3 regions of the Lactococcus protaetiae genome follow, and region 2 is predicted to be linked to each of the others. Evidence: predicted binding sites of a transcription regulator. Region 2 holds the regulator's gene; each other region holds the start of a gene.
What was found. The regulator Rex, encoded in region 2, represses fermentation and respiration genes when NADH is low (regulators of the CRP and FNR family bind a similar motif). The targets are predictions, from matches to a motif close to TTGTGAANTANTTCACAA.

Region 1 (11,321 bases), 110 kb from region 2:
CTCAGACTTAGTCATTGCAGTAGGCTATGACCCAATTGAGTATGAGGCTCGTAACTGGAATGCCGAGATTGATAGCCGTATCATTGTTATTGATAATGCCATTGCTGAGATTGATACTTATTACCAACCAGAGCGTGAACTCATTGGTGACATTGCAGCAACACTTGATAACCTTTTGCCAGCTGTACGTGGCTATCAAATTCCTGAAGGAACGAAAGAATATCTTGATGGACTACATGAAGTAGCAGAACAACATGAGTTTGATACCGAAAATACAGTTGAAGGTCGTATGCATCCACTTGACCTCGTAACAACATTTCAAGAGATTGTAAAAGATGACGAAACTGTCACTGTTGATGTAGGTTCTCTCTATATCTGGATGGCGCGTCATTTCAAATCCTATGAACCACGTCATTTGCTCTTCTCAAATGGGATGCAGACTCTTGGAGTAGCACTTCCGTGGGCTATTACTGCAGCTCTTCTTCGTCCTGGGAAAAAAGTTTATTCGCACTCAGGTGATGGTGGGTTCCTTTTCACGGGGCAAGAACTTGAAACAGCAGTTCGTTTAAACCTTCCAATCATTCAAATTATTTGGAATGATGGTCACTATGACATGGTTAAATTCCAAGAAGAAATGAAATATGGACGTTCAGCCGCAGTTGATTTTGGTTTCGTTGACTATGTAAAATATGCAGAATCTATGGGAGCCAAAGGGTATCGTGCGCATACAAAAGAAGAACTGACTGAAATCCTTAAATCAATTCCTGATACAACTGGACCTGTTGTAATTGATGTTCCACTTGACTATTCAGATAACAGCAAATTAGCTGAAAAATTGCTACCAGAAGAATTCTATTGATCCATCCAAAAATAATAAAAAATGTCAAACTACTAAATTAAAAGTTCTGTTCATCCAGAACTTTTTTATATTAAACCCCTCTTGAATATTCAAGAGGGGTAATCTCAATCAGGAAACTTTTTCAATTAAAGCAAGCGCATCGTTTACTTCATCTTCTGATAAGTGATGAGAAGTGATGTAACGGTTATTAGGGTGAATACGACACTCATGAGAACAGCTTCCTAAGTATTTTATTTCGTTTTCTTCAGATGAAAGAATACGGCGATTACACTCTGGATTGGCACAATTGATATAACGTTCACAAGGGCTACCATCAAACCAGTCACGTCCAACGATAATATGTTCTTTTTGATTGATAGATACAGCGATACGACTGTCAAATACATACATCTGACCATCCCACAAGTCTCCTTGAACTTCAGGGTCTTTACCGTAAGTAGCAATTCCACCATGAAGTTGCCCTACATCCTTAAAACCCTCTCGAACGAGCCATCCAGAAAACTTTTCACATCGAATTCCACCTGTACAATAAGTTAAAATACGTTTTTCCATAAATTGTTCTTTATTATCACGAATCCATTGAGGAAGTTCGCGAAAATTACGAATTTCAGGACGAATGGCACCTCGGAAATGTCCGAGGTCAAACTCATAATCATTTCTAGCATCAATGACTACTGTATCTTCATCTAACATCGCTTCACGAAACTCTTTTGGAGTAAGATAGTCACCAGTCAGGTCCAGAGGATTGATATCATCATCAAGGCTTAAATTCACAAGTTCTGGTCTATAACGGACGTGCATTTTCTTAAAGGCATGTTCTTCAGTTTCGTCAATTTTGAATACCATTTTAGAAAAACGAGAGTCAGCGTTCATAAGTTTCATATAAGCATCAGTTTGTTCAACTGTTCCTGAAACTGTCCCATTGATTCCTTCATCAGCAACAAGAATTCTTCCTTTGAGACCGATTTTCTTACACTCTAATAGATGGTGTTCAGCAAAAGCTGCACCATCTTCAATTGGAACGTATTTATAATATAGTAGTACTCGATAATCTTGAGTCATTATTATTCTCCTTAGGGGTTTATTGATTACAATATAATCCAGATACAATTTAACCATTTTTCTTTAATCCAAAGCAAAGAAAATGCTTGTGCCTTTGCTAACAAAGTTTTTGATTTAGTAGCATTATCCTTCGTTTTCAGATAATATTCTCATATTATTAATTTTTATTGTGACAACATCAGTATTTTTTCGTAAATAATAATATACGAGTCTCACTTCACAATTCGTGGGGAGTTTATATCAACCAATAGGACTGGTGTTAATTATAATTAGTTAATAAAAAATTCGGAGGAACTATGATAACAAATTTCGATTTATTTCGTTGGAAAAATGCTGGAATGACCAATTTAGGAGTGAATAAACTACTAAAATTTTATAGAAAATGTGAAATGAAGATGAGTTTACGTCAAATGGCGCAAGTTGCACAAATCAAATCTATCTCAAATTTCATTGAATCCTATAAAAATCAGAATGTTAAAGAACTGAGAGAGAAGTACAAGAAATTTTCATCTTTTTCCATTCTTGATGAAAATTACCCAGAAAGGTTAAAAGAAATCTATAATCCTCCTGTTTTAATTTTTTATCAGGGAAATATAGAATTACTTAAAACACCTAAAGTTGCGTTTGTCGGAAGTCGCGAATCAACACCAAACGGTGTTAAAGCTGTTCAAAAATTAATCAAGGAACTCAATCAGAGTTTCACGATTGTCAGTGGATTAGCAAAAGGAATTGATGCTGCAAGTCATATTTCTGCTATTAAAAATCAAACATCAACTATTGCTGTTATAGGAACAGGATTGGATATTTTTTACCCTACTGAGAACCGAAAAATACAAGAATATCTCTCAAAAAAACAGCTTATTCTTTCTGAATATGCACCTGGAGAAAAACCTCTCAAATATCATTTTCCCGAACGTAATCGTATTATCGCAGGTCTATCAAGAGGTGTCGTGGTTGTTGAAGCAAAATTAAGAAGTGGTAGCTTAATTACGTGTGAGCGAGCTTTGGAAGAGGGAAGGGATGTCTTTGCTGTACCTGGAAATATCGCTGATGGTTTTTCTGACGGCTGTAATTATCTTATTCAACAGGGGGCTAAATTAGTTTTTAAAGGACAAGATATTTTAGGAGAGTATACGTATTAATAAAAAAACGTTAAAACATTTATATATCAAAGGATTACACCTTTTTTTAAAATAAAAAATATAATGAGTTTTCCTATAAGAAAATGAAATAACTTGACATATTGAAAAAAACACTTTATTATGGTGGAAGTATCAAATTTTCATTAGGAATAAATATATGCCAACAGCAATTAAAAATAAAACAAAAACTACATCTAAGAAAAAGGTAACTAGAAAAAAAGTTACCCCAGGGAAAAATCTCGTTATTGTAGAGTCCCCTGCCAAAGCTAAAACAATTGAAAAATATCTTGGTCGCAATTATAAAGTTGTAGCCAGTGTGGGACATATTCGTGACCTCAAAAAGTCTTCAATGTCTGTTGATATTGAACACGACTATGAACCACAATATATCAATATCAGAGGGAAAGCTCCTCTAATAAATTCACTAAAAAAAGAAGCTAAAGCGGCTAAAGCTGTTTATCTCGCGAGTGACCCGGACCGTGAAGGTGAGGCAATTTCATGGCATTTAGCACATATTCTTGACTTACCACTTGAGGAAAAAAATCGTGTCGTCTTTAATGAAATTACAAAAGATGCCGTGAAAAATGCTTTCAAAGAACCACGCCAAATTGACGTAGATCTTGTTGATGCCCAGCAAGCACGCCGCGTACTTGACCGTCTGGTTGGTTATTCAATCAGTCCAATCTTATGGAAAAAAGTTAAAAAAGGGTTATCTGCAGGACGTGTCCAATCCATTGCACTAAAACTTATTGTAGACCGAGAAAATGAAATCAATGCTTTTATTCCTCAAGAATACTGGACAATTGATGGTGAATTTAAAAAAGGAACTAAAAAATTTAAAGCATCATTTTGGGGAATTGATGGTAAAAAACGTGCGCTTGATAACAATGAAGACGTCATAGAAGTGATGCAACGTTTGGATGGCCCAGACTTTAATGTCGATAAAGTAGAGAGAAAAGAACGTAGAAGAAACGCACCTCTTCCTTATACAACTTCGTCTATGCAACAAGATGCAGCAAATAAAATTAATTTTCGAACACGAAAAACAATGATGGTTGCTCAACAACTCTATGAAGGTCTCACACTAGGAAGTCAAGGACATCAAGGGCTGATTACCTATATGCGTACGGACTCTACTCGGATTTCTCCTGTGGCTCAGAATGCTGCCCATAATTATATTGCTGACAAATTCGGCGAAAAATATAGTAAGCATGGTTCAAAAGTTAAAAACGCTGCAAGTGCACAAGATGCTCATGAGGCAATTCGTCCGTCAAATGTCTTTAATACACCAGAACTCATCGCTAAATATTTAGATAAAGATCAGCTCAAACTTTATACACTTATTTGGAATCGTTTTGTTGCTAGTCAAATGACCGCCGCCGTTTTTGATACTATGAAAGTGAATTTATCACAAAACGGTGTTACCTTTGTCGCTAATGGTTCGCAAGTGAAATTTGACGGTTACCTCACTATTTATAATGACTCTGATAAGTCAAATATGCTTCCTGAAATGGAAGAAAATGAAACCGTTAAGAAAGTTTCTACAAAACCTGAACAACACTTTACGCAACCCCCTGCACGATATTCTGAAGCTACTTTAATTAAGACATTAGAAGAAAATGGGGTTGGACGTCCATCGACGTATGCTCCAACATTAGAAACAATACAGAAACGGTATTACGTAAGGTTGGTTACAAAACGTTTTGAACCTACCGAATTGGGAGAAATTGTAAATAAACTTATTGTTGAATTTTTCCCTAATATTGTAAATACTGAGTTTACTGCTGAAATGGAAAAAGACCTTGATGAAGTTGAGGAAGGTAAACGTAAATGGGTTGAAGTTGTTGACCAATTTTATAAGCCATTTGCTAAGGAGCTTAACAATGCAGAAGAAGGTATGGAAAAAATTCAAATCAAGGATGAACCTGCTGGATTCAACTGTGATGTTTGTGGTAGCCCAATGGTAATCAAGCTCGGGCGTTTTGGTAAGTTCTATGCTTGTAGTAATTTTCCAGATTGTCGTAACACAAAAGCAATCGTCAAAGATATTGGTGTGAAATGTCCTATATGTCATGAGGGAAATATCATTGAGCGTAAAACTAAGAAAAATCGCCTTTTCTATGGTTGCGACCGGTATCCAGATTGCGATTTTACAAGTTGGGATAAGCCTATTGGTCGGGATTGCCCTAAATCTGGTGATTTTCTTGTTGAGAAAAAAGTACGAGGTGGCGGTAAACAAGTTGTATGTTCCAATACTGAGTGTGATTATCAAGAAGAAAAACAAAAATAAAAAAGCTAGTTTTTTACAACTTAGCTTTTAGTGAGAACTCTTAGAAGGTTGAAAAAGCTGAAAATTTTAGCTTTTTTTGCTACAATAAAGGAATGAAAAAAACACATATCAATGTTATTGGAGCGGGTCTCGCAGGCTCTGAGGCGGCTTACCAAATTGCTAAACGTGGTATCCCAGTTAAACTTTATGAAATGCGTGGAGTGAAGCCTACCCCTCAGCATAAAACTGATAAATTTGCAGAACTTGTCTGTTCTAATTCTTTTCGTGGTGCATCAATCACAAATGCAGTAGGATTATTAAAAGAAGAAATGAGAAGACTTGATTCAGTAATCATGCAGGGAGCGCAGGCGACACAAGTACCTGCAGGTGGTGCATTAGCTGTAGACCGTGATGCTTTTTCTAACTTTGTTACCTCTCATGTTTCTGAGCATCCTTTAATTGAAGTATTCCGTGAAGAAATCACTGAACTTCCAGAAGATGAGATAACAATTATTGCAACAGGTCCCTTGACTTCAGATTGCTTAGCCGCAAAAATTCATGAACTTAATGGTGGTGATGGTTTTTATTTTTATGATGCTGCTGCTCCAATTATTGATGCAAATTCGATTGATTTTAACAAAGTCTACAAAAAATCTCGATACGATAAGGGAGAGGCTGATTATATCAACTGTCCTATGACTAAGGAAGAATTTCAAGCTTTTCAAGAAGCATTAATTACAGCAGAAGAAGCACCATTAAATTCTTTTGAAGATATGAAGGTTTTTGAGGGATGTATGCCTATCGAAGAAATGGCAAAACGTGGATATAAAACCATGCTTTTTGGTCCTATGAAACCGGTTGGCCTTGAGTATCCAGAGGATTATATGGGACCTCGTGATGGAGAATTTAAGACACCTTATGCAGTAGTACAACTTCGTCAAGATAATGCTAGCGCTTCACTTTATAATATCGTTGGTTTTCAAACTCATCTTAAATGGGGTGAACAAAAGCGCGTTTTTCGTATGATTCCAGGTCTTGAAAATGCTGAATTTGTACGTTTTGGTGTGATGCACAGAAACTCATATATGGATTCACCTCATTTACTTGAACAAACTTTTCAATCACGAAAACAAGAAAATATTTTTTTTGCTGGTCAAATGACAGGCGTTGAAGGTTATGTTGAGTCTGCAGCCTCTGGTTTGGTAGCTGGAATAAATGCTGCTCGTTTATTTAAAGGTGAAGAAACAATTATTTTCCCACAAACAACCGCAATCGGAAGTTTACCTTATTATATCACTCATGCTGATAGTAAACATTTTCAGCCGATGAATGTCACTTTCGGAATTGTTGAAGAGCTAGATGGACCGCGCATTCGTGACAAAAAGGAACGGTATGCAAAAGTAGCTGAAAGGGCGCTAAGAGATTTAGAAAAAACAATCTCATTAAGTAAGTAAACTTGATTGAAGTGACTACTCATTGGTGGGGAATTCTTTCTCCCCTACCAAATAGAGGTGGGGGAATTGCCACTCCGACTAGGTTCTTTAGCACCATAGCAAGGATGGACAGCGTGGCCCAAAGGGCAGAGATAGCAGCACTTGCTGAGTTAAAAAAGTGTTCTATTTCGATTTTGAACAGAATAATGTGAACACAAAAGTCTATTAGATAATGCTAATAGACTTTTTTTGAGGTAAAATACAGTATTTTGTTGACAATTTAAAATATTAAGAGTATTATAATATAAATTAACAAAAGAGGAACTTGAAATGACATACAAACAATTTTCATTGTTGTTGATCAAGGTGGGCCTACATTAGCTATCAATTTGGCTAAAATGTGTAGGTCCTGTTTGGCGATAGTCATTTCGAGGACCAGAGAGACGTCCTCAAGGACGTCTTTTTTGTTTTTAATATTTTAAAAAAGGAAGAAAAGAACATGAGGAAAATTGAATTTTTTGACACTACGCTCAGAGATGGAGAGCAAACACCGGGAGTTAGCTTCTCGATTACAGAAAAAGTAGCCATTGCTAAACAGCTAGAAAAATGGGGAATTTCTGTTATTGAAGCAGGCTTCCCCGCAGCAAGTCCAGATAGTTTTGAAGCTGTAAAGCAAATCTCAGAAGCATTGCAACAAACAGCAGTTACGGGACTTGCTCGTTGTGTGATTTCGGATATAGATCGTGCAGTAGAGGCAGTTAAAACGGCTAAACATCCACAAATTCACGTCTTTATTGCAACAAGTCCTATTCATATGGAATATAAACTGAAGATGACTCCGGATGAAGTTTTAGCAACAATCAAGAAATGTGTAAAATATGCTCGGGAGCGTATCGAAATTGTTGAGTTCTCTCCTGAAGATGCAACACGTACAGAACCTGACTTCCTTTTGAAAGCTGTGCAAACTGCAGTGGATGCTGGGGCGACATACATCAACATTCCTGATACGGTGGGTTATACAACACCAGAAGAATATGCAAAAATTTTTAAAATGCTCATTGAAAATGTGAAATCTGAGCGTGAAATTATTTTTAGTCCTCACTGTCATGATGATTTAGGGATGGCAGTTGCTAATTCTCTGGCAGCGATTAAAGCTGGAGCTGGACGTGTTGAGGGAACTGTGAATGGAATTGGCGAACGTGCTGGAAATGCTGCCCTGGAAGAAATTGCTGTTGCTTTACATATTCGTGAAGATTTTTATGAAGCAAATTCTCCTTTACAACTTTCGGAAACGATTAATACTGCTGCACTCGTTAGCCAATTTTCAGGTATTGCGATTCCTAAAAATAAAGCTGTGGTAGGCAAGAATGCTTTTGCACATGAATCGGGTATTCATCAAGATGGTGTACTAAAAAATGCTCAAACTTATGAAATTATCACACCTGAACTAGTTGGTGCCTTCCACAATTCACTACCTTTAGGGAAGTTATCTGGACGTCATGCTTTTATGAATAAATTGTCAACCCTTGGAATTCCTTATGATGATAGTGAGGTAAATGAACTGTTTGCCAGATTTAAAGCATTAGCAGATAAGAAGAAAGATATCACTGATGCTGATATACGTGCGCTGGTATCTGGTCATACTATTAAAAATCTTGAAGGCTTTGAGTTTTATAGCGTTAAATTTGATAATACTATTCATGGTAAACATACTGCGACAGTAACTTTAAGAAATCAAGAAGCTGAGGAATTTGAGACTACTGCTGATGGTTCGGGTTCAATTGATGCTATTTTCAAAGCAATTGACCAAGTGTTTAATCATGAATCGCGTCTTCTCAGCTATTCGGTTGAGGCCGTAACTGATGGTGTGGATGCCCAAGCAACAACGGTTGTTTCTATAGAAAATATTAGTACTGGTACAATTTTTAATGCAAAAGGGATTGATTATGATGTGCTTAAAGGTGGGGCAATGGCTTACATGAATGCTAATGTATTGATACAAAAAGAAAATAATGCTTAGAAAAGATGAGGGAGAAAAGATAATGAAAAAAATTGTTACATTATCAGGTGATGGGATTGGCCCAGAAATCATGAAGGCGGGTTTAAGAGTTCTCACTCATGTGGCAGATAAAATTAATTTTAATTATGAGATTGAGGAAAAAGATTTTGGGGTGTGGCAATTGATAAATATGGGCTTCCATTACCTGAGGATACTCTAGAGGCGAGCAAAAGCGCGGATGCTGTCTTACTTGCTGCAATTGGAGCACCTCAATATAACAATAAAGAAATCAGACCTGAACAAGGTTTGCTGGCATTGCGTAAGGCATTGGGACTTTATGCAAATGTGCGTCCTTTGAAAATTTATCCAGCTTTAGCGAAATTATCTCCAATCAGAAATGTAAAGGATGTGGATTTTGTGGTTATTCGTGAGCTTACGGGCGGGGTTTACTTTGGCGAACACATGCTTGAGATGGAATGGGCGCGTGATATTAATGATTATACTGCGGAGGAAATTAGGAGGATTATGCGTTTTGCTTTTGAGGTGGCACGCACACGGCCGCGCAAGTTGGTGACTTCAGTAGACAAGCAAAATGTCCTTGCCACAAGTAAACTTTGGCGGCGCATTGCTGATGAGGTTTCGACTGAATATCCAGATGTTACTTTGGAGCATCAGCTTGTTGATAGTTGTGCGATGTTTTTGATTACTCATCCTCAAAAATTTGATGTGATTGTGACAGAAAATCTTTTTGGTGATATTTTGAGTGATGAAGCAAGTAGTTTGGCGGGAACTTTGGGGGTGATGCCTTCGAGTTCGCATAGTGTTAATGGTCTTGCACTTTATGAGCCTATTCATGGTTCAGCACCAGATATTGCAGGGCGAGGGATTGCAAATCCTGTCAGTATGATTTTATCTGTGGCCATGATGTTGCGAGAATCTTTTGGAGAAGAAGTTGGTGCCGCAATGATTGAAAATGCCGTGACACAAACTTTTACTGATGGCATTTTGACAAATGATTTAGGCGGTAGCGCTACTACTGATAAAATGACAACGGCAATCATAGACCGTTTGTAATGTATAACGAAAACCATTTGGATGCAAATTTTGATTTACAATACTTTGTCAGTGCTGACAAAGTATAAAAGATACTGACAGAAATATCAGCTAGGCTCAGATTTGATTTATTCCGCCGATTTAATGCTCACATTAGTCGCACTGAACTGACAGAATTTCTGTCAGTGCTGATGGAACAATTTTTGATATAAGGAGAGAAAAATGACAGCAAAAACAATATTTGACAAGCTTTGGGAACAGCATGTCGTAGCGGGAAATGAAGGTGAACCTCAATTGCTTTATATTGACCTTCATGTGATTCATGAGGTAACGAGTCCGCAGGCTTTCCAAGGTCTGCGGGATGCAGGCCGTCGCGTTCGCCGTGTTGACTTGACTTATGGAACTCTTGACCATAATGTACCAACAAAAGATATTTTTAATATTCAGGATTTGATTTCTAAAAAGCAGATTGATACTTTTACTAAAAATGTCAAAGAATTTGGTGTTCCTGCGGAAACACATGGTGGCAAGGGACAAGGAATTGTCCATATGGTTGCTCCAGAGTCAGGACGTACGCAACCAGGAAAAACGATTGTCTGTGGCGACAGCCATACTGCGACAAATGGAGCTTTTGGTGCCATTGCTTTTGGGATAGGGACAAGTGAAGTAGAGCACGTGCTTGCAACTCAAACGCTTTGGCAGGTCAAACCGAAGCGAATGAAAATTGAGTTTATAGGTCATCCACAAAAAGGGGTCTATAGTAAAGACTTTATCCTTGCTTTGATTGCGAAATACGGGGTTGATGCAGGTGTGGGTTACGCTGTTGAGTATACTGGTGAAGCGGTTGATGACTTAAGCATGGAAGAAAGGATGACAATTTGTAATATGTCTATCGAATTTGGTGCAAAAATCGGTCTAATGAATCCTGATGAAAAAACTTATGACTATGTCAAAGGACGTGACTATGCGCCAAAAGACTTTGACAAAGCTGTCAGTAACTGGAAAAATCTTGTCAGTGACCCTGATGCCACTTATGACAAAGTTTTAACACTTGATGTGAACCAACTGAAACCCATGGTGACTTGGGGAACAAATCCAGGAATGGGGCTAGAATTTGGTGAAACTTTCCCAGAGATTAAAGATAATATCAATTACGAAAGAGCCTATAATTATATGGATTTGAAACCAGGACAAGTCGCCTCTGATATTGAATTAGGTTATGTATTCATCGGAAGTTGTACTAATGCTAGACTTGGTGATTTACAAGAAGCTGCCAAGTTTGTCAAAGGAAAACACGTTGCTGACGGACTGACAGCAATCGTTGTTCCTGGCAGTCGTCCTGTCAAAACTGCTGCAGAAACAGAAGGTCTGGATAAGATTTTCATAGAAGCTGGTTTTGAATGGCGTGAACCTGGTTGCTCGGCTTGTCTTGGTATGAATCCTGACCAAATCCCTGAGTATGTTCATTGCGCATCAACTAGCAACCGTAATTTTGAAGGACGCC
Region 2 (11,321 bases):
AGCATTTCAGAGGAATTTTTTGTACTTCATAATATAATAAAAAAACATCAGAGTTTTCTGATGTTTTAGTGTTGTTGATAGACAACTTTTCCTGAGCAAATCGTAAATTTTACTTGCCCTTTAACTTTTTGATTGCTGAAAGGTGAGTTTGTCGCTTTAGAATCAAAGTGTTCTGGCACTGTAAAGTCATGATGAGCGTCAAAAATTGTTAGGTCAGCTGGACCATTTTCTGCTAGATAACCTGCATCAAAATGATAGAGTTGCGCTGGATTGATTGTCATTTTTGCAAGTAAATCAGATAAGCTAAGATGACCAGATGCTACTAGATGAGTCAAACCAAGCTGTAATGATGTTTCTAAACCAATCATTCCACTCGGTGCTTTTGCTAGTTCGACGTTTTTTTCCTCATGAGTGTGTGGCGCATGATCGGTTGCAATGACATCAATAGTACCATCTTGCAAGCCTTCAATGATTTTTGCAATATCTTTGTCCCGACGCAGAGGTGGATTGAGCTTAGCATTTGTTCCTTGCTCTAGTACCGCCTGCTCTGTGATTGAGAAATGCTGTGGTGTCACTTCTGCAGTCACTCTCGCCCCCAACATTTTAGCAAAACGAACAACTTCGACAGATTCGGCTGTTGATAAATGTTGAACGTGGAGGCGACCATTAGTATCATAAGCAATCATGACATCACGCGCCACCATACTGTATTCAGAAACTGCAGGTGCACCCGTAAAACCGCATTGATGAGCGACTGCACCATCGTTTACTCCCAAAGTTCCGATAAGATTTGGATCTTCTTCATGAATGGAAATTAAACTGTCAGTTTCCAAAACTTTTGTCAGTGCTAATCGCAATATACCAGCGTTTGTCAAAGGAATACCGTCATCCGAAAAACCAACAGCACCTACTGACAGAAGTTGGTCAAAGTCTGTCAGCTGCTGACCGTCAAAATCCTGTGTAATCGATCCAAGCGCTTTGATATGAATGGGTTCTTGAGCAGCAATTTCTAATGTTTCACGGAGAATTTCAGCCGTTGAAAGCACAGGTTTTGTGTTTGCCATCATGACAACTGTGGTAAAACCTCCAGCCGCAGCGGATTTGGCACCTGTATGAATCGTTTCCTTATGCGTTTGTCCAGGTTCTCTAAAATGAACATGAATATCAATCAGCCCCGGCGACACAACCAATCCTGTTGCATCAATAATCTCATCAATTTTAATCCCTTCAACTGACAGACTTTTCCCGATTTTGACAATTTTTTCATCCTGAATTAAAACATCACAAACACAATCCAGTCCAGTTTTTGGGTCAATGACACGCCCATTTTTAACCAACAAATACATGACTTCTCCTCTTACTCTTTTCTGTCAGTACTGACAGAAATACTGTCAGTATTTTTTGCGTCATCTCATCCCATTCGACTTTACGCATCTACTTCTTTGCTCAAAAGTAAAACAATCTCTTATAGTTAATCTAATTATTTTCTAATGAAGTCAAGACTTATTCAATGGGAGTGCCGTAAAACATTTGTCCATTTTCTCTAGTCGCTATCTTCGCTGCGCTACGCTGTCCGTTTGCTTAGCTGCTAAAGCAGCAAGAGCAAAAGGCAATGCGACTGATAAAAGGGCAACTCACTACTGAATTTAAGGTAACCTCTAGGTGTAACAACTAAGCGACCTGTACGCAGCTAAAGCTGCAACAGTCTGCTTAACATCTTCGATATGAGGTCACACCGTAGCGAAGCTTCGTTATCCATTCGCTCTATCTCCACTTTGCTTCGCTGTCGATTTCACTAACCGACTAAAGTCGGAAGTTCAAATCGCAATCAACTAAAGTCGCAAGGCGAAGTGGTCTTGTCCAAGAAGCCTAGGCGCTAAAAGCGCCAACGCCCTATTTGATAAACATTAAAAATAAGTCTACAAAACGATTATTTGCTCACATCCAACCAAGTTTCTTGGTTTTCTTTAAACTTTTTGAGCAAGGCAAGTTCCTGAGAAGTAACATAGCCCGTCTCTTGAGCAATTTCAATCAGTTCAGAGTAGTTGGTAAGTGTTGCTAATTTAACACCAGCTTCGGCAAATTTTATGCTTGCTTTTTCCAATTCATAGGTAAAAATTGCAACTACTCCGAGAACATCTGCTCCTTCTCGTTCAGCCGCAACAACTGCTTCTAAGACTGAGCCACCAGTAGAAATCAAATCTTCAACAACAACCATTTTTTGCCCTTTAGCCACACGTCCTTCAACTTGATGACCTGCGCCGTGGTCTTTAGGTTTGCTTCGGATATAAGCAAAAGGAAGTTTCAAATAATCCGCAATAATTGCCCCATGCGGAATGCCAGCTGTCGCTGTACCTGCAATGACTTCAACTTCTGGAAATTCCGATTTTATCAAATCCGCAAAGCCTTTTTCAATCTGCGTCCGTACCTCTGGATAAGCAAGTGTGACACGATTGTCCGTATAAATTGGCGATTGAATACCAGAAGCCCAAGTAAAAGGTTGGCTTGGTGACAAACTAACGGCCTTGATTTTTAATAAATCAGCTGCAATATTCTTTGACAATGACATAGAAAATGAACTCCTTGTAGTAAGAGATGAGAATATTTCATACTGTTATACTTCTTTTGCATTAATACAAGAGTCCTTGACACAGCGCATAAAAGTTGGTGTTTAAAGCATAACGAATAAAAATGAACTCAATTAATTGTGTAGTGTTATAACAAAAAAACTTGCAGAAACACTGCAAGTTTTGAAAAATTTTGTAAAAGTTTTCTGTCAGTATACTGACAGCTTATTGTATAAGCCGATAAAGCGCACGTTCAATACAAATCAAGCCATATTGAACGGACAGACTTCTTGTCAGTACTGACAGATGATTATTTTACACCTGTTCTCAACCTTGCTAGTCTCTCTGGACTATCCTAGGACTTCCGTCACCAGAACAGGGCAGTTTCACAGCAATCTGCAAAATCCAACCCTAAATTAAAAGTTTTATTAGAATGATTCTATCAAAGATTAGACAAATTTGCAAGTCTTACTCTAACTCTTCTAGTAGTTCCATCGCTTCAAGAAGTACAAGCTCAGTTTCATTTTTTTGCTCAGTCAATATATCAATACTCGCCTGAAGTTCTCCAAGCTTTACAAAATCTTCCGGATTTTCATGCATCTGCACCAGTAACTCTTTTATTGTAGACTCTATTTTTTCCAAAGTTTCTTCCGCACTTGCAACATCACGCTCAATTTTGCGTCGGTTTTTTTGCGCTTCTTTTTGTGCTGCAAAGTCTTGTTGACTCGCTGATTCAACAAACTCTCGCCCTTCTAGCGCTTCCTTTGCAAACTCAATTTCTTCTTTCTTTTCCAAGTAATAATCATAGTCGCCCAGAAACTCCATACTGCCCTTGGCTGAGAGTTCAATCACTTTTGTTGCCACGCGATTAATAAAATAACGGTCATGCGAGACAAATAAAATCGTTCCTGCAAAGTCAATCAAAGCATTTTCAAGCACCTCACGTGAATCAATATCCAAGTGGTTCGTTGGTTCATCCAAAATCAAAAAATTATCATGGTTCATCGCCAATTTAGCTAATAATAAACGTGCTTTTTCACCTCCGGACAACATTCCTACCGTCTTTTTCACATCTTCACCAGAGAATAAAAAATTTCCTAACATATTGCGAATCTCGACCTCATTAAGAAGCCGATGCTCATTCCATAACTCGTCAAGCACAGTATTAGATGGAGTTAAACGTCCTTGCTCTTGATCGTAGTAACCCAGTAGCACATTTGCACCAAGCTTGGCCTCACCCGAAATAAAAGGAATTTGACCAATAATGGATTTAATAAGTGTTGTTTTCCCAATCCCATTTGGGCCAACAATAGCAATCGCTTCTCCTTTACGTTCATCAAGGTTAATTGATTTTGAAAGCACCTTATCAGGATAACCAATCGCAGCATTTGTCACTGTCAGAACTACATTACCTGAAGATTTTTCGGGAATAAAAGTAACATGTGCAGACTTTTCATCTCCAGAAGGAGAGTCCAGACGCTCCATTTTTTCCAACCTTTTCCGACGAGATTGCGCCATTTTTGTCGTTGAAGCACGTGCAAGATTGCGTGCTACATAATCCTCTAATTTCGCAATTTCTTTTTGTTGTTTTTCAAAATTTTTAATTTCAGAAAGTAACTTTTCTTCACGAAGTTCAACATATTTTGAATAATTTCCAACAAAGCGCGTCAATTCACCTCTGGATAGTTCTAAAACCTCATTCACAACCTTATCCAAAAAATATCGATCGTGACTAACAATCAAAAGACTTCCGTCATAATTTTTTAAATAATTTTCCAGCCAAGCCAGCGTTTCAATATCCAAATGGTTCGTTGGTTCATCTAAAATTAACAACTGTGGCTTTTCCAAAAGCATTTTTGCTAAAGCAAGTCGTGTTTTTTGTCCCCCAGATAAGCTTGAAATTTTTCTATCCCACATCAATTCATCAAAGCGAAAACCATTCAATACTGCCTTTATCTCTGCCTCATAGGTAAAACCATTTAAGATTCGAAACTCTTCTGAGAGATAGTCATATCGTGCCATGAGAACCGCTAAATCATTAGACTCTAGTTCTCCCATCTGCATTTCCATCTGACGAAGCTGTTTTTCCATCTGACGTAGTTTTTCAAAAACTGTTAGCATCTCATCAAAAATCGTTAAATCCGAGTTTAACCCCGTATCCTGTGCAAGATAGTTCATTGACAAATCTCTAACTTTTGAAATCGTTCCTGCACTTGGCTCCTCAACTCCAGCAATAATTTTTAATAAGGTGGATTTTCCAGCACCATTTCGTCCAACCAAAGCCATACGCGACTTATCTTGCAAACTAAAATTAATATCTTTAAATAAAACATCGCCACCAAAAGTACGAGCGATGCCATTTCCTTGTAGTAAAATCATAATTCTATTTAAACCTCTTCATAAAACGATGTCCTTTAACTTTTTGAAGTATGCTAGTTTCATTTTAATATCCAGTAGGATATTATCGAAGTAAATGCGTGCTATCTCCGCCCTTTTGGGCTACGCTGTCGATGCTCGCTAAGGCGCTGAAGCACCCAGTCGCAATCGCAACACCCCTACCTCTTATGTAGGGGATGAAGCAGCACCAACTTTGAATTTCGTCCGACTGCCCTAGGGCGTTAGTGCTTTAGCACTTAGGCTTCAGGGACAAGACCACTTCGCCTTGCGACTTTAGTTGATTGCGATTTGAACTTGCCACTTTAGTGGCTTAGTGAAATCGACAGCGAAGCAAAGTGGAGATAGAGCGAATGGATAACGAAGCTTCGCTACGGTGTGACCCCATATCGAAGATGTTAAGCAGACTGTTGCAGCTTTAGCTGCGTACAGGTCGCTGAGTTGTTACACCTAGAGGTTGTATCTTAAATTCAGTGGTGAGTTGCCCTTTTATCAGTCGCATTGCCTTTTGCTCTTGCTGCTTTAACAGCTAAGCAAACGGACAGCGTAGCGCAGCGAAGATAGCGACTAGAGAAAATGGACAAATGTTTTACGAAACTCCCACTGAATAAGTCTTGACTTCATACCACAGGACTCATTTATTGGCGTTTATCCACGACGGATTAGCTTTACTTCTATTTTTAGCTGTCAGGCACTCGTATTAATTATATCATTTCAAATCGGCTTTTGGTACTCTTTTTCTAACTCATCATTGAAGAAGCAATTATTTAATCAGTAATTATGATTCTCTTTCTTTTCGATATGGAGATATAAGCAAAGACAAAGCTAGATTTTTGCGAAATTAAAATAGACTTACTCATATTGGTAAGTCTATTTGCTCATTTCCCCACGCTTAAGCTAGAACCATTCTTGATTTCAAGGCAACTCTACGTGCTTCCGTAGGAATAAAACTACGAATTTTTTCTTTATTATAACCAATCAGTAATTGTCTTTCATCTAAAATAAGTGGTCTCTTCAAAAATCTTGGCTCTCTTTGGATTAAAGCGATAGCTTCATCGAGGTGTAAATTTCCAAAATCATAAACAACTTCCAAGTATTTCTTGCTTCGACTAGAAATAATATCTTCAAAACCATTTTCTGATAAGGATAACATCCCGATTAAATCCTCCTTACTCAGCAAATTTGGTGATAATTTAATTTCTCTAAACGCGATACCATGAGTTTGTAACCATTTTCTCGCTTTTCTACACGATGTGCAAGAACTACTAAGATAAAGTTTAATCATATTTTCTCCTTAACTAAATGATCACTGATTCCTGAAAATCTTTGTTTCTATCGTAATTCTATTTTATCATTAAAAGAATACATTTGAAAACGTTTTAAGTATCACATAATAATTTGACTTTATACTATATTTCATATAATATAGTATTATAAACGATATAGAAAGGAAATCTATGGAAATTCAAATCCCAAGTCTTTTACTTGACGGCACCGTTTTAGCCTTACTTAATCAAGAAGACCTTTATGGGTACATTATCACAAAAAATGTCCAAGAACGGCTTCCTATAAGCGAATCAACAATGTATCCTGTACTCCGTCGTCTCAAAAAAAATGAATTACTTGAAACCTATGATGTTCCTTTTGAAGGAAGAATGAGACGTTATTACAGAATCACTTCCGATGGAAAAGATGAACTCAAAAAAATTACAGAAGATTGGAAGAACTTTCGACAAATTATTGATGAAATGTTAGGAGAAACAGATGAATAACTATCTTAATGAGGTTCAAAAACACCTGTCGGGTATTCCTCAAAAAGAAACCATTGAACTTTTGGAATACTATGAAGAATATTTTCTTGATGCAAACCTCACTTTAGAACAAATTATAGAAAAATATGGAACACCAAAAAAATTTGCTCAAGCACTCAAAATGACCTATTTCTTAGAACATGATGATGAAAATAGTACAGCTGTTCAGCCTCAAAACCCCAAACACAGATTGCAATTGGTTTGGTTGATTGTTCTCGGACTCTTTGCCTCTCCCTTGTTGCTTCCTGTCGCTTTAAGTCTTTTTCTTGTTTTATTTGCTTGCTGCATTGTGCTTTTCGCCTTATTATTCTCTTGCTATATTACAGTAATTGCTCTGATTTTTAGTGGATTTTTTACTCTGATTTCTGCTTTTGGAATTCTCGCACAGAGTTTGATAACTTTCATCTTCTTCACAGGGATTGCTTTTGTTGCTATCGGTCTTGGATTTATTTTTACTCCGTTAACACTCGAATTTACCCATATTTTGTTTAATTTATTTATGAAATTTATCAAATGGATCGGTTACAAATTAACAAAAAAATCGAATATTAAGGTGAGGGGAGCAATTTGATGAAATTTAAAAATCTTATGATAGCTGGTGCTGTGCTTTTGGTTTTAGGTTGCGCACTCGGACTCATCGGATTCGGGATGGGAGCGCATAGAAGTATCATCTGGAAAAATGGTCATCCACAACTTAGCAAGATGATTGTCGCTCATCAAACTCTCAATTCCTCTGTAGAAAATCTTAAAATTAATGCGTCAGATGTCAATGTATCGTTTAAAGAAGGTTCTGAGTTTAAAGTTGAGTCACGCCTACTTGACCGTAATACAATGATTACTTCTCAAGGAAAAAATGCAATCATTCAGACAAAATCAACTGGTTTTAAAGGTCCAACTTTATCTTTTGCTTCTGCTCAAAAAGAGTCGTTAATCATCACACTTCCTGACAAAAATCAGATTAAATCTTTACAATTACAACTTTCTGATACAACAATAACACTAGAACATTTTTCTTTGAAAAATTTTTCAGGTCAGTTTCGTGATACCAGGTTGACTGCTCGTCATTTATCCGTAGCTTCTCCGGCAGTACTTAACTTCTCAGATAGTCATCTTGAGATTTCAGACAGTCAATTTTCAACCCTTATTTCTAAAGGGACAGACTCGCACCTCATGCTGACCAACTTACAGACCAATCTCTTTAATGTCAGTGCCAATGATTCTGCTTTTGATACAAGCGCACTTACTGTCAAAAAATCTGGCACGTGGACACTTAATGATAGCCGACTCACATTAAATTATCCTAAGGTAGCTGGTCTGATGATTGATGGACAAGATAGCGCACTCCATGTGAGTCATCAGCGCCAAAGCTTTCCCTTTACTGATGGTAATTTGAATCAAGCCCTTAAAATTTCTGTCAGTGATAGTCAGGTTAATTTGAATCACTAATTAATTACAGAAAAACTGTCAGTATGCTGACAGTTTTTTTATGCTTCATTTATATTATTTATTCGTCTGACAACACATTGTCAGCGCTGACAATAACGGTCATAATTCACTTCCGTTATTTTTGGTTGATAATTTCACAAACTTTTGGTAAAATTATCACAAAAGAAACAGATTTAACTCTTGAAATAAAAATTTAAGATGAAATGTGCTAAAATACACATTTTATACGGAGAAAAAAATGACTGACACTAAATTAAATAAAACTTTACCAAAAGCAACCGCAAAACGTCTTCCTCAGTATTATCGTTTATTTAAAAATCTGGTTGAGGAAAATATCACACGGACCAATTCGCAATTGATTTCTGAAAAAATTGGTGTAGATGCTGCAACAATCCGTCGAGACTTCTCTCTTTTCGGTGAACTTGGGCGCCGTGGTTATGGTTATGAAACACAAGCATTACGCGACTTTTTCGGCGAATTACTTGGTCAAGACCAAGAAACACATTTGGCACTGATTGGGGTGGGAAATCTCGGGCGAGCATTGCTTCACTACCACTTCCAAGAACGCAATAAAATGAGAATTACTCAAGCCTATGACATTTCTGGAAATCCATTAGTGGGTACACAGACAGACGATGGTATCCCAATCTTTAATATTTCTGATTTAGAGAAAAATGTAAAAAAATCAGATATTAAAACTGCTATTCTTTCTGTTAGAAAAGAAGACGCTCAGGAAGTCGTTGATATTTTGATTAAAGCTGGTATCAAAGGAATTCTAAATTTCGCGCCTATTCGCCTTCGTGTCCCATCAGATGTTGTTGTTCAATCTATTGATCTCACTAAAGAGCTTCAAACATTGCTTTTCTTCATGAATGACAATAAATAAAAATAGACAAGCCGTAATAAAAAGAATCGCCAATAAAGTGATTCTTTTTTTGTTAAACCAATTAAAAAACATAGACATAAATCTAATTACAGAGATGTCTAAATTCCATAATTTTCATAATTGAACTATTTTTTAACTTAAAAGTGCTGACAGAATTCACACACTCTCTCCTAAAATACTTCCTTTAAGCCATTAATCTCTTAAAAGCCAGTCTAATGTCACATTTCCCATATCTGCAATTTGGATAAGGTAACTTAGCGATGGAACAAATTGGTTATTTTCCATTTCATCGATAATACGAACTGATAAACTTGGAGAAAGTTTTTCACCAAATTCCTCCTTTGAATATTTCAACGTATAGCGAATACGCCTTATTTTTACACCAAACTTTACTGGAACTTTTGAATCTAAAAAACCTAAATTTTCAAATGAATCCTTAGTTTTTTCTTCTCTATCATGTTGCTTCGTCATCACATTCAAGTTTCTGTTTTCTCTAATAATCCCCTCCAATCCTTTTTCAACCTTTTCCAAAAAATCATCCCCAGCTTTTTTTCTAAAAAACAAAACATCAGCCACTATCGTTCCCGGATAATCTATTTTTTCTGAAAGCCTTAAAATTGGGATTCTATAACGCTGAATGACTTTCTTAATCGCTTTTATTCGTTCATTGATTTCTTTTTGTTTTTCAAGATTGCCCATAAATCTCTGACTCCTTTATCACTCCTATCACTTCTTCTCTAGCGCAAAACTCAAAGTAAATTTAAAAAAAGAATAGGAACCATCAAAAGTAACACAATAGGAATAAGAGTTTGCATCGGATTATTAATAATAGCCGCTGCAATCCTCATCCCTAAAACAGTAATTGACGAATAACTAGAGCCAGTATATATTTCGCTAGATAACTTAGATGCCGTTCTGCTCATCCCCAAATCCTTTAAACGTTCGTTATCTAGTTGATTTAATGACTCTTTTTTCACCAAATCTCCCTGTACAACACGACGAAATTGAGTTCCCATTCCACCTTCACAACGAATAAGAGTAATCATTGCCCCACTTCTCCTATCTTGTGGCTGTTCAATATATTGTGTCTCAGTTTCCTTAACGACCTGATTTGTCGTAACTTTATAAACATAAACATTTTTGAAATCTGAGGCATAAATCACATCTCCCTTTTTTAACTTATTGATTTTTCCCAAAAGAACTGGACTTGACTCTCCTTTGTTATTAGGAATATTGTGTGCAAGCAAAACATAATTTCCCTTTCCCAACTGCTGCTGAACACTATACGTAGCTGCACCATTCAATAAATTATCATTATTCATCCCAGCCAATATTGGAAGATTAATTTGTTGACTAGGGATTACTATTTTCCCAACACCCCAATCATTGACTGTTTGATTAAAATTTATCTTAGCCTCAGCATAATTTCCAATCCCAACAGATGTGACATCTGACTCTGTATAATTAGCACGATTAATCTTATCTAAATTATAATTTGAGAGCTGTTCTGTCTTCCCTACCTCAATACTATTCATCTGCCTCTGATGTTGAATCTGTGTGTAGCCATAAATAGTAAATCCTAAAACTGCAACCATCACGATAATTAGCGTGATAAAAAGGATTTTGACTGCTTTAAATAACCTGCGCAGCCTTTTTTCTGAAGTTTCTCGATTCCCTTCATTCATCATTTTAACCGCTTGATTATATTGACCTTTTAATATACGGTATAAAATCAAGATAATAATAAATAAAAGAATACAAAGACTCAATGAAGCAATAACCACCTTAGTATAGCTGAACATATCTCGATGAGTTACTTTTTCTTTTTGAGCTTTACTATACGGGATACGAACCCCATTTACCAAAAGACGATAAGTATTGATTCCTGGCGGAGTGCAAGTAACCAAAGTAACCATATCTTTACCAGGAATAATCTTAACTTTATCTACCTGAGAAGGTAGAACTTCGTCCATAGATTGAATCTGATAAGCCAATTTTTTCTTTAAAACATTAATGTAGAAAATATCTCCTACCTGAAGATTCCGCACATTTGTGAACAATACCTGATTTTGTAGTCCAGAATGTCCTGCAATAACAGCACGAGTATTTTTTCCTCCAATCGGAACTGATGAAGGCTGAAAATGCCCCAATCCGTCATTCAAAGTCAATTCATTCGTGCCATGAAAAACAGGCATATTTTTAATATCAATCGCTGGA
Region 3 (11,321 bases), 310 kb from region 2:
TTTAAGGAATTGACTGAACTTGGAGGGCAAGTTGCACAGTTTTTCCCTTTAATTATGCCTTTGATTAATCCTAGAACAAACTATCGTCTGCACCGTAAGATTGTGGTCATTGATGGTGTGATTGGTTATACTGGTGGTTTTAATGTTGGAGATGAGTATGCTTCGGTCACGAAAAAATTTGGTTATTGGCGAGATAATCATTTGCGTTTAACAGGGGATATTGTCTATAGTTTGCAACATCGTTTTATTTTAGATTGGAATTCACAACATAAGTTTGAGATTACAGAGGGTGAGCCTTACTTTCCTGATTCTATTGCAATTGGGCATGTTGCGACACAGTTGGTTACTTCTGGGCCAGATGAGGATAAGGAACAGATTAAGTTAACTTATATGAAAATGATTTCTGGTGCTGAACGTGAAATTGTGATTCAAACGCCCTATTATATTCCTTCAGATGCTCTGCATGAATCATTGAAATTGGCACTTTTATCTGGTGTTCAGGTAAGGATGATGATTCCGAATAAGCCAGACCATCCTTTAGTTTATTGGGCGACTTATTTTCATGCAGCAGATTTGGTTAAATATGGTGCGAAAGTCTATACTTACGAAAATGGTTTTGTCCATTCTAAGACGTTAATTATTGATGGAGAGTACGCTTCAGTTGGTTCAGCGAATTTGGATTATCGGAGTCTTCAACTTTGTTTTGAGGCAAATGTGGTAATATATGATTATGATATTGCCCAAAAATTGAGAAGTGATTTTATGAAAGACTTGCAGTTGAGTCAAGGATTGACGCTTGAGCTTTATGAACAACGTTCAAATTGGATTCGATTTAAAGAAGGATTGGCACGGCTTATTTCCCCAATGCTGTAGTTATACCAGACTGGCTCTACAGTAGTTAGTGATTTGTATGTCAATGAATGTATTGAATCAGACATAGATATTTTATGAGAAAATAATGATTTCAATGAGGTTAAAATGGATTTACCTGTAGAATTTTTAGATAAATATAAGAATATTCTTGGAAATGACTTTGAAGCGTTTTTAAAAAGTTTTGATAGAGAAGCAGTGAGTGGCTTTCGGATAAACCCTTTAAAAAACTTGAGTAGTATTGAAAGTAGAGACTATGAAGCTATTTCTGAAAGTTCTTTTGGATATTATGGGAAAGTCTCTGGTAAGTCAGTTGAACACGTATGCGGTCTCGTCTATTCTCAAGAACCTGCGGCACAGGTGGTTGTTGAAAGTGCTGGGATTCAGCCAGGGATGAAAGTGCTTGATTTGTGTGCAGCACCGGGAGGTAAATCCACCCATTTACTTAGTTTTTTGGGAAATGAAGGATTATTAGTTTCAAATGAGATTTCTCATAAACGAAGTAAAATTTTGGTGGAAAATATTGAAAGATTTGGTGCTAGAAATGTAGTTGTTCTTAATGAAAGTCCCAAGAGACTAGCTAAGGTTTTTACGCAATATTTTGATGCTATTATACTAGATGCTCCGTGTTCTGGTGAAGGAATGTTTCGTAAAGATTCTGATGCAATACAGTATTGGTCTAGTGATTATCCTCAGAAATGTGCGAATTTACAGCGCGAAATCGTTGGGGAAGCCATGCAAATGCTAGCTCCTGGTGGGGCATTAATTTACTCAACGTGCACATGGTCTGAGGAAGAAAATGAGGATATTGTGAGATGGGTATTAGAAAATTATCCTACCATGACACTGACGAATATTCCGAAAATAAATGGACAATCAGAGGGAATTGATATGCCAGAGGTTGTGCGTTGTTGGCCTCATCATTTTCTAGGAGAAGGACAATTTATTGCTAAATTTAATGACAGACGTGATAAAGTTACTGACAAAAAAGTTAAAGTTGGTAAATCTAAACTGACCAATGAACAAAAGAAATTATGGATGAGTTTTATAAGAAAAGCTTACTGACAGATTTTTTGTCAGCGGGTATTTTACAGGTTTTTGGTGATAATTTATATTTTTTACCAGAGGCTTTGCCTGATTTATCTAAGTTAAAGATTGCTCGTAATGGTTTGCATTTGGGAGTTTTTAAGAAAAATCGTTTTGAACCTTCTTTTGCTCTAGGTTTGGCGTTGAGACCAGAAGAAGTGGTGCGAACATTAGAAATTAATGAAGAACAATTTAGAAAATATGTTGCTGGAGAGACTCTAGCGATTAATGAAACGATCAGTAACGGATGGGTGCAGCTTGTTATTAACGGAAATGGTTTGGGTTTTGCCAAATTTGTTAATGGTGTCGTTAAAAATTATTTTCCAAAGGGTTTGCGTTTTTCATATTAGACTTGAATGATATTGAGTCATAAGTGAATGAATAGAATGTTGTCAGTACTGACAGAAATCTGTCAGTGAGTAAAAAAGAGAGATGATGTTTTTCAAGATGAGGGATAGTCATTTCAAAGACAAAAATGAGAGGAACCTAACAAATGAGTAAAGAACTTAATGTTGTTATCATTACAGGGATGTCAGGAGCTGGTAAAACTGTGGCAATCCAGTCGTTTGAGGACATGGGATATTTTACAGTTGATAATATGCCGCCGACCTTGATTGAGAAATTTGTTGAATTATTGAATATGCCTGACAATAAAATTGACAAAGTTGCAATGGTTGTTGATATGCGTTCGAGAAGCTTTTTTGACCATTTATATAGTATCGTGACAGAGCTTTCAGACAATTCACAAATTAATTTTAAACTATTGTTTTTGGATGCAAATGATTCAGAACTTGTTTCGCGCTACAAAGAAACCAGACGGAGTCATCCGCTGGCTATTGACGGTAGAACTTTGGATGGAATTACCAAAGAACGCGAAATTTTGAGTGATTTGAAAAATTTAGCGGAAGTGGTTATTGATACGAGTGAATTGACCCCTCGTAATTTGCGTTCTAAAATTTTGCAACAATTTTCAATGAGTGTTGCTTCAACTTTTCGGATTGAAGTGATGTCTTTTGGCTTTAAATATGGTCTTCCATTAGATGCAGATTTGGTTTTTGATGTTCGCTTCTTACCTAATCCTCATTATATTCCAACACTTCGTGATAAAAATGGAACGGATGAAGAGGTTTATGACTATGTCATGAACCATCCGCAATCTGAGGAATTTTATCAAAATCTTATGAAAATGTTAGTTCCAATCTTGCCTGCTTACCAAAAAGAAGGAAAATCTGTTCTAACAATTGCATTTGGATGTACGGGCGGTCAACATCGCTCTGTAGCTTTTGCAGAGCGGGTATCAAAAACCCTTCAAGAACATTGGCATTTGAATACAAGCCATCGTGACAAAGACCGTAGGAAGGAAACGGTAAATCGTTCATGAGTAAGCCCAAAATAGTTGTAATTGGAGGCGGCACTGGTATTCCTGTCGTTCTGAGAGCATTGAGAAAAGAAAAAGTTGATTTAACAGCGATTGTGACAGTGGCAGATGATGGAGGCTCATCTGGACGAATTCGCTCGGCTGTAAGTATTGCACCACCGGGCGATTTACGAAATGTTTTGATTGCAATGTCTGATATGCCAAAATTTTATGCCGATATTTTACAATATCGCTTTGATGAGGCAGATGGGGAGCTTGCTGGACATCCGTTGGGAAATTTGATTATTGCTGCTATTTCTGAAATGCAAGGCTCAACTTATCGAGCCATTCAATCATTAGCGAAATTTTTTCATGTTGATGGTAAAATCTACCCCTCATCAGATGCTGCACTGACTTTGCACGCTGTTTTTAAGGATGGTTATGAAGTGGCTGGTGAGAGTCATATTGCCGGTCATAAAGGATTGATTGACCATGTTTATCTAACTGAAACGGCAACGGGGAATACACCTGTTGCTTCAAGAAATGTTGTAAAGTCTATCATGGAAGCAGATACAATCGTACTGGGACCTGGTTCACTTTTTACGTCTATCTTGCCAAATATTGTAATTCCCGAAATCTGTGAAGCGCTTTGGAAAACGAAAGCAAAAATCATTTATGTATGCAATATTATGACACAACGTGGTGAAACGGAGTATTTTACTGATGCAGACCATGTGCGCGTGTTGCATGAACATTTAGGAACAAATGTCATTGATACTGTACTTGTAAATATTGAAAAAGTACCAGAAGAGTATATGAATACTAATAAATTTGATGAGTATCTTGTTCAGGTTGAACATGATTTTGAAGCACTCAAAGCTGAAAAAGTTAATATTGTATCAAATAATTTTTTGGAGCTTCGTGATGGTGGAGCGTTTCATGATGGTGAAGCGGTAGCGCAAGAGATTATTGCTATTTCTCAGCAACAGATAAAAGATTGATGAACTGTAAGTAGAATTTTTTCTGTCAGCGTGCTGACAGAATTGATAATGCTTTCAAAAACTTCTGTCAGTGACAATGAGGACAACTCTACTCTGCTTTTTTGTCGAACTACGCTGATATAAGCTGCGATTGCTTCCTCTGCAATAGATGGTGTAGCAAAGTGGAGAGGCAGGCTGTTCATGCTCGGCATCAAAGGTAAAGCGAGTTGATTTCACAGCTCCAATAACAAAAATGAATGAAAAGAGTTAAAAAATGAGTTTTACAAGTGATGTCAAAAAAGAGTTAACCCGTAATCTTGCAACGACTGGCACCCTTTTAGCTCTTGTCCGAATGAATGGTTCGGTTGGTATTTCTGGTGGTTTGACCTTATCTATTGCAACTGAAAATGCGGGGACTGCCAAATATATCTATCAAATGTTGCTTGAACTTTATGAAATTCGTGCAGAAATTCGTGTCCACCAAAAAACAACCTTGTCAAAAAATAGAGTTTATACTGTATTTATTGAAGATGGTGCTACGGAGCTTCTTGATGAATTGAGTCTTGCAGATGCGTTGATGCTGGATAATGGTGTTCCTGATTTTGTAAAAAATGATAATCTGATGAGCCGTGATTATCTACGAGGAGCTTTTTTATCTTCTGGAAGTCTTCATAATCCAGAAAAAGGCGAATACCAACTCTCTATTGCTAATGTTTATCAAGAACACGCAGAAGACCTGCAGGAGATTTTTAGAAAATTTGAGCTAAATGCTAGAGTCATTGAACGAAAAAATCGCTGGATTTTATACCTTTCTAAAGCAGAAGAAATCATGGATTTTTTAACATTAATCGGAGCAATGCAGGCACGCCTTAAATTTGAGGATGCTAAGATGATTCGAGAAATGCGAGGTCTTGCGAATCGTCAGTCTAATTTTGAAAATGCAAATATTGCTAAGTCAGTTGCAGCAAGCCAAGAAGTGATTGAAGCCATTCATTTTTTAAACGAAAAAAAAGAACTTGAACAACTTCCCACGCAACTTACCGTAGTTGCTAAATTACGTCTTGAAAATCCAGAAGCTACGCTTAAAGAGTTGGGAGAACTTTTAGATCCACCACTTGGAAAATCGGGGGTCAATCATCGTCTACGCAAACTTGTTGAAGTTGCAAAAGAACTTAAAAACTCAGGTGTTTATACGGGCTAAATGCTGCGTCTATGATATATGTATAACAATGCGATGAACTGCAAAGATACTGCCTTGCGCTCGCGCAAGAAGTGGTTTGCGTGTAACGCAAACTTTAATTTCTAAATGGAACATTTAGAAATTAAACAGTATCAGTAGGAGTTTCATAAAACATTTGTCCATTTTCTCTAGTCGCTATCTTCGCTGCGCCACGCACTTGCTTTGATAAAATTGAGACTGTCAGCATACTGATTGGTTTTTGTCAGTACTGACAGATATAAAAAAATGGGAAAATCCCATTTTTTTATTTTGATTTATCAAGTTTTATTAATGGAGAACTATTTTAGTCCATTAATGAAAAAGCGGGTAAGTATCCCAGTTTTTTGAAATAGGTAATCTGCGGATAAACCTTTCATTCCTGAGATGAAGATATTGACAAGAAATAGGAAGTCATCTTTGGTGAAGTCTTTTGAAATTTTACCTTCATCCTGTCCTTTTTGAAAAAGTTTATCATAAATTTTCATCTGCACCGTGACAGCATCGGTATCGAAAAAATCAGGACTTTCAGAGTATTGTGTCATCAAATTTTGAGAAAATATCGGAGAATAATGCTCAAGCTGTTTTAGCTTCATTTGGGTGATTCCCTCATAAGTTTCTTCAAAGTTCAGATCGCTTTGAATGATTTCTTCAACTTGTGCTGCCATATTTTCAAAGGCGTGCATAATGACAATGTTCATTAAATGATTTTTATTTTTATAATACTTAAATAATGTAACCTTTGACACTACTGCTTTTTGAGCAATTTCATCAACAGTGATTTCTTTAATTTCTTTTTCATTCAACAATGTAAAAGTCGTGTCTAAAATGGCTTTTTTCTTTTTTTCTGTTTGATTCATGAGGAAAACCTTTCCAATCTTACTGACAAAAAACTGTCAGTACTGACAAATCTATTTTCTATAAAAAATTATAGCTTTTTTGTTGAACTAATTCAAGGAAAAGAGTACAATATGAACTATAAAGTTAAGTTTAGTTCATAAATTACTTTATAAACAATGAAATTATCCTTATGGAGGACTTAATTATGGTAAAAGTAGTCGAAGTAAAAGGGCTTCAAAAAAACTTTGGTAAGTTTCAAGCGCTCAAAGATGTAAGTTTTGATGTCAATGCTGGAGAGGTGCTCGGCTACATCGGACCTAACGGTGCTGGTAAATCAACAACGATTAGGACTTTGCTTGGTATTATCCGTGCAAATGGTGGCTCAGCCAAAATATTTGGAAAAGATGTCTGGACAGATGCCATTGAGATTCATAAGCAAATTGCCTATGTTCCAGGTGATGTTTATCTCTGGCCCAATCTATCAGGAGGAGAGATTATTGATCTTTTTTTGAAGCTTCATGGTAAAGGAAATGCGGCTAAACGAGATGAATTAATTAAAAAATTCGAGTTAGACCCAAAGAAAAAAGCTCGGTCTTATTCTAAAGGAAATCGACAAAAGATTGCACTTATTGCAGCGCTATCAAGCGATGCTGAACTATATATTTTTGACGAACCAACTTCTGGACTTGACCCATTGATGGAGGCGATTTTTCAGGAAGAAGTTGGAAGGCTTAAAGCTGCAGGGAAAGCGATTCTTTTATCAAGTCATATCTTGTCTGAAGTTGAAAAGCTGGCAGACCGTGTTGCAGTCATCCGTAAAGGTGAAATCGTAGAAACTGGTAGTCTTGAGGATTTGCGACATTTAACGCGTTATCAATATAAGATTGAAACAGGGCAAGTTCCGACAGGTCTTGAAACCCTTAGCTCTGTTCATGACTTAAAAATTGATGGCACAAAAGCAAGCTTCCAAGCTGATAGTGATAAAGTAGATGAAATATTATCAACGATTACACAATATGGTGTGAAAAAACTTGAATCTATGCCACCAACGCTTGAAGATTTATTTATGCGTCACTATGAATAAAAAGTTGGGAGATGAAAATAATGAATAAACCGCTTTATAAAACGGGGCGCTGTTCAAATCACTCCTAAAACGTGATTGGCTAAAATTAATATTTTGGGTGCTAGGGATGTTAGCATTTGCAGCATCTGGTGCAGGCAAGATGGAAGTTGCTTCAAGCCCAGCAACAGCAGCAACAATGTATACCATGTTTGTAAAAAATCCAGCGATGTTGGGACTTTTCGGTGCAACACCAATTAAAAATCCAAGTGCGTACACTTTAGGACCTATCTTTGGACAAACGATGACTTTGATTACGGCGATTACTTTTGCCATTATCTCAATTATCTATGTGGTTAATCGAACGCGTAAGGAAGAAGATGATGGGATAGCAGAGCTTTTTCGCTCATTTTCTATTGGTAAATTATCAAATACAACAGCAGTTGTGATTGAGCTTGTGTTGTTGCACATTGTGATGGCACTTTTGCTCGCATTCTCTATTCAAGCGCAAAATGTTGACGGTTTGAATAATCTTTCTAGTAATTTGTTGTTTGCGAGTAGCACTTCAGCACAAGGATTAATGTGGGGAATGGTTGCACTGTTCTTTGCTCAGATTTTTCCAGATGCTGGTGGAGCTAAAGGAACAACTTTTGGTCTTCTAGGACTTCTTTATGTGATACGAATGGGAACAGATGTAGGTGCACCTCAAGCAGGATGGTTCAATCCACTTTCATGGGGCTATCTTGGATTTCCTTATGCAACAGGTCATGAATCTTGGCTAGGTGTTGGGCTAACGCTTATCTTTTCGATACTGATGTTGGCACTTGCCTATATGCTCGAAATTAAACGCGATGTGAACGCTGGTTATTTGCCTGAAGGACGTGGACGTGCTCATGCTAAAAGAACGCTGCTCAGTTTACCTGGTTTGGTGCTAAGCTTGCAAAAAAAGATGATTATTGGTTGGCTATTGGCTGTCTTTGTCTTGGGCTTGGTTTATGGCTCAATGTTTGGACAAATGGATCAATTTATCAGTGGCAATGAGCTGGTTAAGCAGATTTTTATAGGAAATGCAACAGCGACAGATGCGATTACTGGAAACTTTATGGTTACTTTGTTTTCTATTTTGTCCATTTTAGTATCTGCTTTTGCAGTGATTTTACTCTCTCGGATGACTGCCGAGGAACGGAAGAATCGTCAAGAACAACTTTATGCTTTGCCGATTTCTAGGTTGAAAGTTTATCTGACCTATGTGTTGACTGCAATTATTGGAAGTGTTGTCGCACAATTTCTGGCTGTGCTTGGTATTTATGTTGAACAGTTAGGAAATAAAAATGCTTTAAGTTTTGCTGATGTAATGAAACCTGGGATGATTTGGATAGTCGGAATTGTATTTGTTGTTGCACTTCTAAGTTTACTTGTGGCTTTTATTCCACGAGCTTCAGGCGCAATTTGGGTCTATCTTGGTTTCTTACTCTTTATGAGTTATCTTGGACATATTCTTGATTTACCTCAATGGATTGAAAAATTGAGTATTTACGATTATATCCCAAAACTTCCTGTTGATAAGATGGATTGGGGCAGTGTGTCAGTAATTTTGATTCTGTCAGTACTGATGATTGTGATTGGTTTTGTCGGTTATCGCAGACGTGATTTGATTGGTGGTTAGTAGTACCAAGATTCTGAAATGAGATATGGAATAAAAAGCTGTCAGTACTCTGACAGCTTTTTGATTTTTTATCCACTTGTGATTTTGTAAAGTAAGGATAGAGAAGGAGTATCATAAGCGACGAAGCGTTGTATAATCGCGTTTTTACAGTATTTCTAAGCATTTCGCTAAATTTTGTGATAGAATAAACAAGTTGTTTTTATAAATTATATTTTCAGGAGAAATTTTATCATGATGAATCCGGCAGAAATTCTGTCAGCAACTATTCACCACGGACAGGAAAAAGTGAAGCGACCGTTTTTAGAAAAAGCAGTGCTTGGTTTTATTGGTGGAGCAATGATTTCCTTTGGTTATTTGCTTTACATTCGGGCTGTGGCGAGTGTAGCGGAACCTTTGGGTAGCCTTGCAAGCCTAATTGGAGCAAGTGTTTTCCCCATTGGATTGATTGTCATCTTGTTGGGTGGTGGAGAATTGATTACGTCAAATATGACTGCGGTTTCAACATCATTTTTCGCTAAAAAGGTCAAATTTGCTGATTTAATAAAAAATTGGGTGGTCATCACAATTTTTAATGTACTTGGGGCAATTTTTGTTGCTTTCGTTTTCGGACACTTGGTTGGATTGACAAGTAGCGGAGTTTTTCGCGAAGAACTTTTTAGTCTGGCACAAGGAAAAATTGGTGCAAGCTGGTATCAAGAAATCCTCTCTGGCATAGGTTGTAATTGGTTTGTCGGCATTGCAATGTGGATGTGCTATGGTGCAAAAGATGCAGCAGGAAAACTTTTGGCAGTTTGGTTTCCGATTATGGCTTTTGTCGCAATTGGTTTTCAGCATAGCGTAGCAAATGCGTTTGTTATTCCAGCAGCTATTTTTGAACATGGGGCGACTTGGCTTGATTTTGGTCGTAATTTTATCTTTGTTTATGCTGGTAATATTATCGGAGGAGCAATTTTTGTTGCAGGCTTTTATACTTTAGGTTATCGCAGGCAAGCAAGAGAGCAGATAGAACAAAAAAGTTAATGAAGTCAAGACTTATCCAACGAGAGCAAACACTCTTGTTGAATTTATGTTGGATGAAATTCAAAACATAGTGTTGCTTCATCGCCTAAGGAGATGTTAGCATACACTTGTTTTGATAAAAATAACTCTGTCAGTACTGACAGAGTTATTTTTTTAACTGATGATAACGATCATACCAAATCTCAACATATTCCTTAGAAAATGGTCCTTTTTCATTGTTAATCCAGTCAACAAGAATTTTCACATTTTCTTTTAAAACATAATCAATTTCCTTTGGATAGCGCATTTGACGACGGTGACGTTCATATTCTTCAACGTCAAGCAGCTTTTTTTCACCGTCTTTGAAGACTTTCACATCAAGGTCGTAATCAATGTATTTCAGCGCTTCGTTATCAAGGACGAAGGGACTCGCTAGATTGCAGTAGTAGCTGACGCCTTCCTCACGAATCATAGCAATGATGTTAAACCAAAACTTTTTGTGGAAATAAACAATCGCAGGCTCACGTGTCACCCAACGGCGGTCGTCGCTCTCGGTCACGAGCGTGTGGTCATTCACCCCAATAATTGAATTTTCATTTGTTTTCAGAACCATTGTATCGCGCCAAGTGCGATGCAGGCTCCCATCATGTTTATAGCTTTGAATCGTGATAAAGTCGCCTTCTTTTGGTATTTTCAAGGAGCTGTACCAACTTTCTCAATTCAAAGTTCTCGTTTATTATTTTATCATATTTTTGAGAAAATTGTAAGTTCAGAATGTCACAGAAAAATCTTCCGCTTGTAAAACCTGACATCACTGCTTATCAGAAGAATTTTTACGACTTTCCAAAAATTTATCATGAATCATGAGGATAATATCACGCCCAAAATAAGTAGCGACAAGTAAAAAAGTGATAAAAACTCCTAATTTTCCACCGCGCTGAACATCGAAATGAGGATTATTTGCATAAAGAAAAGCAATCAAAGTAGGATGCAAAAGAACATACGTTGCAAGACAAAAGGCAATAAGGCGCCAAGTTAAACCACCAATAAAGTATTTCATTCTGCTATTATAAATTTTTGAATAAAATTGTCAAGCATTTAACCTAGCAAGTGCGTGCGATCTCTGCCCTTTGGGATACGCTGTTCATTCGCTCTATCTCCGTTTCACTGCGCTGTCGCAACTCGCTACGTGCTCCGCACGCCGTTCTACGAACGGTCTACGCTGTCCTGCCTAAAGCAGTAAGAGC

Region 1: a site for Rex is predicted at 2,008-2,025, ahead of trhO (oxygen-dependent tRNA uridine(34) hydroxylase TrhO). Genes of this name have one in related genera too.
Region 3: a site for Rex is predicted at 9,250-9,267, ahead of FLP15_RS09790 (formate/nitrite transporter family protein). Genes of this name have one in related genera too.

Annotation. Positions count from the first base shown of each region.
Region 1 is NZ_CP041356.1:1,845,046-1,856,366, reverse strand. Features, by position in the region: gene alsS (acetolactate synthase AlsS) at 1-859, shown strand, start outside; gene trhO (oxygen-dependent tRNA uridine(34) hydroxylase TrhO) at 968-1,921, opposite strand; gene dprA (DNA-processing protein DprA) at 2,221-3,063, shown strand; gene topA (type I DNA topoisomerase) at 3,221-5,353, shown strand; gene trmFO (methylenetetrahydrofolate--tRNA-(uracil(54)-C(5))-methyltransferase (FADH(2)-oxidizing) TrmFO) at 5,446-6,786, shown strand; gene FLP15_RS08865 (2-isopropylmalate synthase) at 7,265-8,785, shown strand; partial or broken gene leuB (3-isopropylmalate dehydrogenase) at 8,808-9,838, shown strand; gene leuC (3-isopropylmalate dehydratase large subunit) at 10,040-11,321, shown strand, end outside.
Region 2 is NZ_CP041356.1:1,736,996-1,748,316, reverse strand. Features, by position in the region: gene FLP15_RS08435 (dihydroorotase) at 66-1,346, opposite strand; gene pyrE (orotate phosphoribosyltransferase) at 1,931-2,569, opposite strand; gene FLP15_RS08425 (ABC-F family ATP-binding cassette domain-containing protein) at 3,036-4,946, opposite strand; gene FLP15_RS08420 (Spx/MgsR family RNA polymerase-binding regulatory protein) at 5,854-6,246, opposite strand; gene FLP15_RS08415 (PadR family transcriptional regulator) at 6,419-6,733, shown strand; gene FLP15_RS08410 (DUF1700 domain-containing protein) at 6,726-7,343, shown strand; gene FLP15_RS08405 (DUF4097 family beta strand repeat-containing protein) at 7,343-8,218, shown strand; gene FLP15_RS08400 (redox-sensing transcriptional repressor Rex) at 8,457-9,104, shown strand; gene FLP15_RS08395 (helix-turn-helix domain-containing protein) at 9,297-9,803, opposite strand; gene FLP15_RS08390 (sortase family protein) at 9,854-11,321, opposite strand, start outside.
Region 3 is NZ_CP041356.1:2,047,087-2,058,407, reverse strand. Features, by position in the region: gene cls (cardiolipin synthase) at 1-873, shown strand, start outside; partial or broken gene FLP15_RS09825 (RsmF rRNA methyltransferase first C-terminal domain-containing protein) at 979-2,306, shown strand; gene rapZ (RNase adapter RapZ) at 2,450-3,337, shown strand; gene FLP15_RS09815 (gluconeogenesis factor YvcK family protein) at 3,334-4,314, shown strand; gene whiA (DNA-binding protein WhiA) at 4,568-5,494, shown strand; gene FLP15_RS09805 (TetR/AcrR family transcriptional regulator) at 5,812-6,369, opposite strand; gene FLP15_RS09800 (ABC transporter ATP-binding protein) at 6,555-7,433, shown strand; gene FLP15_RS09795 (ABC transporter permease) at 7,540-9,075, shown strand; gene FLP15_RS09790 (formate/nitrite transporter family protein) at 9,307-10,095, shown strand; gene ntdP (nucleoside tri-diphosphate phosphatase) at 10,241-10,771, opposite strand; gene FLP15_RS09780 (hypothetical protein) at 10,886-11,134, opposite strand.